Regions from separate parts of the Pseudoalteromonas sp. XMcav1-K genome, predicted to be linked through region 3. Evidence: predicted binding sites of a transcription regulator. Region 3 holds the regulator's gene; each other region holds the start of a gene.
What was found. The regulator LexA, encoded in region 3, represses DNA repair genes until DNA is damaged. The targets are predictions, from matches to a motif close to TACTGTATNNNNATACAGTA.

Region 1 (3,288 bases), on a different contig from region 3:
CGAGGCTGATGAAAATGGCCGTCGTCGTGCAGAAGAAGTAGCAGGTTCTGAGCATGTTGTGCCAGCTGATGCGGTAATTATGGCGTTTGGTTTTCAGCCTCATGCAATGCCGTGGTTAAGTGAGTTTGATGTAGAGCTTGATAAATGGGGTCGCATTGTGGCACCGGAGCAAGGCGCATATACGCATCAAACATCTAATCCTAAAATCTTTGCTGGTGGCGATGCAGTAAGGGGTTCTGATTTAGTGGTTACCGCTATTTATGAGGGTCGCAACGCAGCAGAAGGCATTATGGACTATCTCGAAGTTTAGTGCTGTGTAGCCTGAATGTGGTTAAACATTTAAGGCAGCTTATAACATTAAAAAAGGTGGGCAAATGCCCACCTTTTTTGTATTTATGTTTTTTTGCTTAATGATATTGCGACAGTAATTCTGAGGCATTAGTACGGGTAATTTCACTAATATTCGTGCCACCTAATAAGCGTGCAATTTCATCAATTCGTCCCGAGTTATCGAGTACCGACATATGGGTATGCGTGTGGGTGCCATCATCGCTTTTACTGACAAAAAACTGATTATGACCACTTGATGCTACTTGCGGTAAGTGGGTTACACAAATTACCTGTGTACTATTGCCTAATTGGCGCAATAATTTGCCAACTGCTGATGCAGTTGGGCCAGAAATACCCACATCGACTTCATCAAAAATTAAGGTTGGTGTAGTCATTTTATCTGCAATGATAACTTCAATGGCAAGACTAATACGTGATAGCTCACCACCCGAGGCTACTTTCACAAGCGGTTGTAAACGTTGACCTGTGTTAGCAGCTACTTGAAAATCTATGCTGTCTAGGCCTTTGCTACTGGTTATCTCTTGTTGCTCAACCACAATGGCAAACTTTGCGTTTTCCATTGATAACATTACTAGTGACTCAGTAACTTGCTTTGATAGTTCATCTGCTGCGACTTTTCGGCTTTGCGAAAGGCGCGTTGCGACAGTTATATAATGTGTTTTAGCTTCGGCGATTTCGCTTTCTAGTGCGGCGAGACGTTCGTCACTTTGCTCAATGTTGACAAGACTTTGCTTTAGCTCAGCGTGTAAATCTGGGATTGCTTCAGGTGAAATATCGTGTTTTCTAGCCAAATCAAGTGCGCGTGCGATACGGTCATCGAGTTCTGATAACTGCGCAGGGTCCATCTCAATGCTGTCTTGATAATGGCTAAGTTCGCGCGCAGCTTCTTCTAAACTGATACCTGCTTCAAATAACAAGTCGGCGATTGGAGCCAATTTTTTATCTAAACTTGCTAACTCAGCAATTTGGTTTGCGCTCGATTGCACCATAGAGTACGCATTATAATTATCTTGTTGATAAATAATTTGCAGCTCTTTTTGTGTACCTTCAAGCAACGAATTTGCGTTACTTAGCAGCTTATGTTGCTGTTCAATTTCTTCAAACTCACCGTGCTCAAGTGAAAACTCATCTAACTCAGCCACTTGATACTCGAGCAATTGCTTTTCGGCTGCTGCTTGTTGTAGTGACTGGGTTAGCGTCGCCTTTTCTTTTTCAAGTGATTGCAGTGCGTTGTATGCTGTTTTAACGTCGTTCACAAGATCAACGTGTCCCGCAAAGCTATCGACTACCGACAACTGATAACCAGCTTTATTGAGCTGTTGGTGCGCGTGTTGGCCGTGAATTGAAATAAGCAGGCTGCCGAGAGACTTCAACTGGCCTGCAGGCACCATTACGCCGTTTATATAGGCTTTACTGCGGCCGTTTGCCGATACTACACGGCGAATTATGCATTCGCTACTATCACCTAGTTCATGCTCACTAATAAAGTGTTGTGCAGCAGGTAAGTTCTGAATATCAAACACCGCTGAAACTTGGGCTTTATCGGCGCCTTCGCGCACCATGCTGGCTTCGGCACGTTCGCCTAAACATAGCGATAGGGCGTCTATTGCGATGGATTTACCTGCGCCAGTTTCACCTGTGATAGTTGTCATACCTTGATGCCATTCAATATCAAGGTGTTCAACAATTGCAAAATTTGTTACTTGTAATGATGCTAACATAACTGATTATCCATACAGTACATTAACTGGTAATTTATACAGTAAATAAAAAATAGGCAAGTTAAAAATGAAGATATTTTATTTCGGTAGAAAAAAGGAGTAGGCAGAATTATTGAAAAGGGTTGCGCTAATGGCTTGTATTTAGCCTTTAGCGCAGATCAAATTAAATGTTTTCTTCGTGAAGTTCCGGCTCAACGTGTTCATCGGTAGATGCAGGTGTTGGCGTTATCACTTGTTGGCTTAATGAAGGCAATTGATGCCAATAAAAATCACTGTTGAATTGGTGGCCAGATGTCGGTAATTGTTCAACAAAGGCGTAAATTTGTTTGCTTAACGTTAGTTTATCGTCTGCCGATTCAAACTTTAGCAGCTCATTTTCGAGTAAGTCAGTTAGGTTACCGATGACTTGTTCATAGTGGGTAATGGTTTCATCACTTTTACGTTGCATTACAAAATAATTGTTGTTGATTTGCGATAACCCACTAATGTCTTTTGGTTTTACAATGCGTGATTTGCCATAGCTTTGCACTATTTTGCTGTAACGAGAGCTAACAACCTCGATACGTTCGCTTTGTTGTTGTTTTTCAAGTGCTAATGCTTTTTTTCGATTGTTATCTATGACTAAAAATGTCGTTAACAGTACAATTAATAAAACGGTGGTTAAAAATACTACAAACCCCACTTTTTCTTTCCTTTCAATTGATTACTCTGAATCTGACTAATTAAATTGCGTAACACACTTAGCAATAATGTTTTTGTTCGTTCTAGTTTTATCGATTTTCCAAATACAAAACAAATTTGTGCGATAAAATAGGGCTAGTGTACTCACATTTAACGATGTAATGCCTTAGTGTCCGCTAGAACTTAATTTGTTATGTTGATTTCAGGTTGATTAATATAAACGACTGCCCCAGTTTAACTTTTGGCGCAGTACATTGTAATACGAATATTTGCTTGGATGCACCATGCGCAACTGTTGTTCACTTCGTTTGATTACAATTTCATCACCTGGCAATACCGCTAACACAACATGGCTATCACAACTCACTTGTAAGTCCACATCATTCGCAGGACTCAATACCAGTTTTACTTCACTATTTGCATCCACCACGAGTGGGCGGCTTGTTAGTGTGTGCGGAAACATAGGCACCAATGAAATGGCGTTGAGTTTTGGGTTTAAAATGGGGCCGCCGCCAGAAAGACTATAGGCAGTAGA
Region 2 (3,288 bases), on a different contig from region 3:
CAATAAAAATTTCCATCTGCTCTTTTACATGGGGTTGACCACGGTAATCAGACAACAGCTTTGGACGTATCGCTCTATCGATAACGTCCTCATTTCCTTTTTTCTCGGGCTCTATTAATCTATCTGCTTCAATCATCTTACATCATTGCCTTTAACGCTTCTTTAATTAGCGCTTCGCTTGATAAGCCACTGCCTTTAATTGCTTTAACGGCTTTTTCTGCTTGATTTGCTTTATAACCGAGTGCCATTAACGCTGCTATTGCATCATCTTGTGCACACCCTTTAACGGTTGGATCTTCCTGCATTTCCAATATTGCACCATCGGTATAAGGAGTAAAGAGATCCATACCCCAATCTTTCAGCCTGTCTTTCATTTCAAGCACTAAACGCTCAGCTGTCTTTTTACCTACACCAGGCAATTTAACAAGACTAGTTGCATCTTCATTATGCACACAGGCAACAAATTGCTCGGCAGACATACCTGATAAAATTGCCAAACCTAACTTAGGTCCTACACCATTGGCTTTTAATAATTCACGAAATAGTGCGCGTTCCGTTTTATTGTTAAAACCAAACAATAATTGTGCATCTTCTCTCACCACAAAATGGGTGTAAACAACCGCTTCTTCACCTTCTTTCGGCAAGTTGTAAAAACAGGTCATTGGCATATTCACTTCATAGCCAACACCACTCACTTCAATTAAGATTTCCGGTGGCTGTTTTTCTACTAATGTTCCGCGTAATCGCCCTATCATCGTCTTAATCGTCCTCTTACTGTTTTACTCGCTTGCCCTGAAAGCTTGATTAAATGTTGTTGTGAATGGCCATGACAAATGGCGATTGCCAACGCATCGGCGGCATCTGCTTGTGGTGTGCCTGGCAGTTTTAAAAAACTCTTTACCATATGTTGTACTTGCGATTTATCAGCACCACCGGTGCCAACTACGGCCTGCTTAACTTGCCTTGCAGAATATTCAAACACCTCAAGTGACTGAAGCGAAGCCGCTACCATGGCAGCGCCACGGGCTTGGCCAAGTTTTAAAGCGGAATCGGGATTTCGCGCCATAAATACTTGTTCTATCGCAAAGCTATCTGGTTGATATTGTTCAATTAGCTGTGTCACACCTTGAAAAATTATTTTAAGGCGCTCGGCCATTGGCTTTTCGCCCATTTTAATACAGCCGCTACCTAAGTATTCAAACTTCATACCTTGCTGTTTAATTAAACCATAGCCCGTAAAGCGAGAGCCAGGGTCGATGCCAAGTATTATTGCCAATGCACACCTTTTGCGATGTTTTCTTGTGATAACTAATAATGACCAATAACTGTATGGATTACCAGTGATAGTTTTTAAACTGCGCGCAGTTGCACAAAATTTAACTTATTTTGCGCTATATGCTTTGCGCCAAAGCCACTCTATTGGACCTGACTTGAAAAGTTTTAAATAGAAAAACGCAAATACCAGCTGAAAAACTGAGAATATTAAACACAAGTAGATATAGTCTAAACGCGTTGCGCTATGCACAAATTCAGGTGAAAAGTAGCGAAAGAAGAGCGCAAATACGATTGATTGCAAAATATAAAGCGTAAATGCCATACGTCCCGCAGGCGCAAAAATACTGTTTAATACGGTAAGCTTTTCATTTAGCTTAATAAAAACATGGCAATACATTAACGCACATACTAGTCCTGAAAATGTGGCAATGGACATAGTGAGTTCAACCAAGTGAACGTAATTAACACGCAATAGCGCATCGATGCTCGATATGGTTATCACCACCAATAAAGATGCAAGCAATTGCTTTGTTGATAAACCCGTATTGAAAAAATCGGCGCGATATAAGTAAACACCAAACAGGACTATGCCTGCAGTAATCCAAATAAAACACACCCAGCTAAATACAAACATAATAATGGTAAACACAATTTGCTGAATTAATTGCTCACCATAACCTGATTGCCAAGTGTTAATAATTTCGAAGTATTCATCGCTATCACGGTAGATGGGTTCGTTTGGGATCAACGCAAACAGCAATATTAATGAAAAGCCTATAGCAAAATAAGTTTTCGCTTTTTTTAAGAGCACTTCTTGGCTACTGCCTATTTCGCGATACACAATCAACCCTGCTAGTGCGTAGTTAACCAAAATATCGCCAGAAAAAATAAACACGCTATGGATAAAGCCAAAAATAAGAAGCCAATTTAAACGCGACTTTAACAACGTAAAGGCATCGTCTTGACCATGCTTATCATACAAAATAGCTAAGCCTACACCGAACAATAAACAAAATAAGGCTCTAAAACGACCATCTATAAAAAAGGCATTTATCACCTCAATCACATTATCGCTAAGCGGTGTAACTTGAAACGGCACGTAACCTAATTCAAAAACGCTATGATAGTAAATATTCATAAACAGAATACCCAACACAGCAAAACCTCTCAGCACATCAAGCGTTTTAATACGTGGCATACATACAACCTACATTCGAGAAAACTAAAAACGCAGCCATAGTGAGCGTCAAGTAACTGTTGGTAAAGTTTTAAATGATAAACGGCGAGATTAAAGGATAACAATCACACACTCATAGCAATTCGTATTAAAACAATAATACGTAGTGATGTGCGAACTTCTCATATTTCCAATGGAGCAATGGCAACACCCTATGTTACCTGAACGCGGGTTAACAAACTTATTCGCCATTTGAAATCTATTAGCTTTGATAAAGGTGATTTATTCGCTCGGTTCAATTATTAGAGCAAGATAAAAAGCCGCTAATATGACATTTTTGTGGCAAGAATTAAAAACTGATCCTAGCATTATTGATAGTTAAATATCGTACTAAATTACGAGCAATTCTACTGATGAATAAGGAGTGTTCATGTCTATCAAACGATCATTTTTGTCACTATCGGCGCTAATTATTTTAGCGATGGCAGTAATGGCGAGTCTTATTTGGTATTCAACAAATCAAATGGCAGAACTCGGAAGCGAACTAGCGCTAAGTAAAGAGTTGAGTAACAACATGTTGATGTTGCGACGTCATGAAAAAGACTTTTTACTGCGTAAAAACGAAAAGTATGTTGATAAGTTTAATCAGCGCATTGTGTTAATTAAGCAAAATATCCATGCATTACACAACGCACTCGATACCATTCCATCGTTAAAGCTACAACTTAGCGATACTCATGATTTAATCGAACAATACGAAACTCAGTTTCTTACCTTAGTGGCACTCGACAAGCGCATTGGCTTATCAAAAGATCAAGGATTGCGACAGGCATTCA
Region 3 (3,288 bases):
GCTCTTGAATCCGTTCCGGGTTATTTACTTCAATACCGTTGTATAGCTTGGTCCACAGCCAAGTAAGAATGCGCTCAGAAACACCGATCATTGATTCGTTATAGTTGGCAGCAATTTCATCAACGAGTTTTATGGCATTTTGTCGTGCTTCTACAATTGAGATGTTTTTACTTTTTGCTTCATCTTCAATTGCGGCTTTGACAGTGCTTGATGCTAAAAGACCTTGATACAGCTGATCGCGAGATGGCAGTTTAGGGCCAAGCGCAGCGAGCTTCTGACGTTTAAAGTGGACGCGGGCAACACGAATGAGTTTATGCGGTAAATCATCACTTTGTTGCTTACTGGTAAGCTGCGATAGTTCTAATGGACGACTAAAACGAATTAAGTTGTCGCGGCCAGATAGTAACACGACAAATACTTTACGTAACCAACTTGGTGTAAGAGAACTGGATAAAATAGTGCCAAGGCCTGGCTTTTCTTTACCTGGATTGCGTCCCCATAAAATGGTGACCGGAATAACTTGTAAATCGGTAACGTCAGATTGTTTTAATGCTGCAAATATTTCTTCGCTAATTTCGAGCGCTGGGCTGTCTTTTTTGGCTTTACCAAACAGTGGCGAGCGATGATGAATTGGAATGTACCTTGGAACTTGTTTATCACCAATTTGCTGAGTGACCTGAGGGTCTGGTAAGCCGAGTTTTTTACAGGTGCTGCGCAACGCGGCTGAATCAGAAAAAGAATTTAACAATGTGATGTAAACGGTCGGCTTGTTCTTATCTATTGCGAGGTTGTCTAAAGGGTGTTCAGGCACTATTTTCGAACGTACTAAAAGCTTGTTCATACCGTTTGCAAACCACTGAATCATAGAGCCAACCAACTTCATAACACCAACCTAAAAACAAAAGGGGCGCTAGCATACCAGTTAACTCTAAAAGATTAAATAACTGGTCGTGCCAGAGGAAAAATAAAGCAATTTACTGCGATGATTTTTGATTTGCAGCAATTATCGTCTGTAACTAAGCATAGTGCTAATTATCAAATAATTAAAAGTTGCGAAATAAGAATAACTGTATATACTCACAGTTATCTGTACTGTATGGAAAACCAGTGAATGAGACCATTAACAAAACGTCAGGCACAAATCTTAGAACTTGTTAAAGTATTTATTAAAGATACTGGCATGCCGCCAACGCGCGCAGAAATCGCATCGACACTCGGTTTTAAAAGTGCAAACGCTGCAGAAGAGCATTTAAAAGCATTAGCCAAGAAAGGCGTAATTGAAATGGTGCCAGGCGCTAGCCGTGGTATTCGTTTAGTGGAAGAAGATGAACCCGAGCAACTTGGTTTACCATTAATTGGTCAAGTTGCCGCAGGTTCACCTATTTTGGCTAATGAGCACATTGAAAGCCATTATCAAGTGGATCCAAACCTATTTAACCCATGTGCAGATTTCCTACTGCGTGTACGTGGTGAGAGTATGAAGGATATCGGCATTATGGATGGTGACTTACTTGCTGTTCATCGCACGCCAGTGGCGAATAATGGTCAAGTGGTTGTAGCCCGTGTTGATGAAGATGTAACGGTAAAGCGTTTTGAAAAAGCAGGCAAACAAGTACTATTACATGCAGAAAATGACGATTTTGACACAATTAAAGTCGATTTAGAGCATGATCATTTTAATATCGAAGGCCTTGCGGTTGGCGTTATTAGAAATGCTGACTGGATGTAATACACTTTTGTTGACCTTGGCTAGTGAGTAATTTTGCTAGCCTCACCCTGCTTTAAAACACCCTATTTCTTACTATAACCCCTTCTATTTTTACATCTTCAAAAATCGCTAACTTATAGATTTATAAAAAATTTATCTTAAATTTGACTTGCGTAAAATTTAATCGTTTACTAGACCTTAGTAGTAACCTTGTTTTCTTTTTAAGCAAAGTGCGGCTTTTAGAAAACAAGTATAATAAAGAAAATGGAGTGATGCTGTAGTGCGTCGTGCGATTTAATCGCTAAAACTTTCACTGACCATTTCCTAACAACATAATAATAATTAGCTAAGGAGCGAGCATGAGGCTAGTGAAACTATCCTTATGGTTACTATTGAGCTTTCCTTTTTTAGCAGTTGGGACGAGTCAATATAACTTACCTGTTGGGGTGACAGACATCAGCCGTGATGTCTACGAGCTCCATATGACAATTTTTTATATCTGTTGCGTTATTGGATTAGTAGTATTTGCCATTATGTTTTGGGCAATAATTCATCACCGTAAATCAAAAGGAGCAGTGCCTGCTCAATTTCATGAAAGTACCAAAATTGAAATACTGTGGACCGCAATTCCATTTGTAATTTTGATTGGTATGGCAGTGCCTGCAACCAAAACCTTGATTGCCATGGAAGACACCACTAAAGCTGACCTAACGATTAAAGTCACAGGGTCACAATGGAAGTGGCATTATGAATATCTTGACCACGATGTGTCGTTCTATTCTGTTCTTTCGACTCCACGTGAACAAATCACCAATCAAGATCAAAAAACAGAAACCTACCTATTAGATGTTGATAAACCCCTTATTATTCCAAAAGGAAAAAAAGTACGCTTTTTAATGACTTCGGACGATGTAATTCACTCTTGGTGGGTACCTGAGTTCGCGGTTAAAAAAGATGCGAACCCTGGCTTTATTAACGAAGCGTGGACTAAGGTCAATGAGACCGGTATTTATCGCGGTCAGTGTGCTGAGTTATGCGGAAAAGACCATGGCTTTATGCCAGTGGTTGTTGAAGTTAAAGAGCCTGCTGAATTTGAACAGTGGTTGGCAAATGCGCAGCTTGAAAAAGCGCAAGCAGCGGCTGCAGAAAAAGCGTCACTTGATCTTACACTATCTCAAGATGAGCTAATGACGCTAGGAGAACAAGTGTATATGGCTAATTGTGCTGCGTGTCACCAACCTACTGGGATGGGATTGCCAGGTGTGTTCCCAGCGCTAAAAGATAGCCCAATAGCACTTGGCGATGTTAAAGCACATATCGATATTGTGGTTCATGGCAAGCCAGCAACAGCAATGCAAGGCTATAGCAAAATGTTGTCACTAAAAGAATTAGCGGCAGTAGTGACCTATGAGCGAAATGCTTGGGGTAACAACACTGGCGATTCAGTGCAACCAAGTGATATTCAAGAATCTGTGGGAGAAGCACAATAATGACAACACTAGCTGAATCTCATCACCACCATCATGCGCCAACGGGTTTAAAACGTTGGCTATTTACGACTAACCATAAAGATATCGGTA

Region 1: the regulator LexA is predicted to act here: its motif matches at 2,073-2,092, upstream of recN (DNA repair protein RecN).
Region 2: the regulator LexA is predicted to act here: its motif matches at 1,324-1,343, upstream of ruvC (crossover junction endodeoxyribonuclease RuvC).

Annotation. Positions count from the first base shown of each region.
Region 1 covers NZ_JBIPJE010000028.1:22,248-25,535, forward strand. Annotated here, with positions in the region: gene ACHSBP_RS03620 (FAD-dependent oxidoreductase) at 1-310, shown strand, start outside; gene recN (DNA repair protein RecN) at 408-2,072, opposite strand; gene ACHSBP_RS03630 (hypothetical protein) at 2,236-2,754, opposite strand; gene nadK (NAD(+) kinase) at 2,965-3,288, opposite strand, start outside.
Region 2 covers NZ_JBIPJE010000035.1:46,375-49,662, forward strand. Annotated here, with positions in the region: gene ruvB (Holliday junction branch migration DNA helicase RuvB) at 1-136, opposite strand, end outside; gene ruvA (Holliday junction branch migration protein RuvA) at 138-755, opposite strand; gene ruvC (crossover junction endodeoxyribonuclease RuvC) at 752-1,276, opposite strand; gene ACHSBP_RS06380 (DUF418 domain-containing protein) at 1,382-2,473, opposite strand; gene ACHSBP_RS06385 (methyl-accepting chemotaxis protein) at 2,883-3,288, shown strand, end outside.
Region 3 covers NZ_JBIPJE010000046.1:119,902-123,189, forward strand. Annotated here, with positions in the region: gene plsB (glycerol-3-phosphate 1-O-acyltransferase PlsB) at 1-883, opposite strand, end outside; gene lexA (transcriptional repressor LexA) at 1,112-1,729, shown strand; gene coxB (cytochrome c oxidase subunit II) at 2,068-3,198, shown strand; gene ctaD (cytochrome c oxidase subunit I) at 3,198-3,288, shown strand, end outside.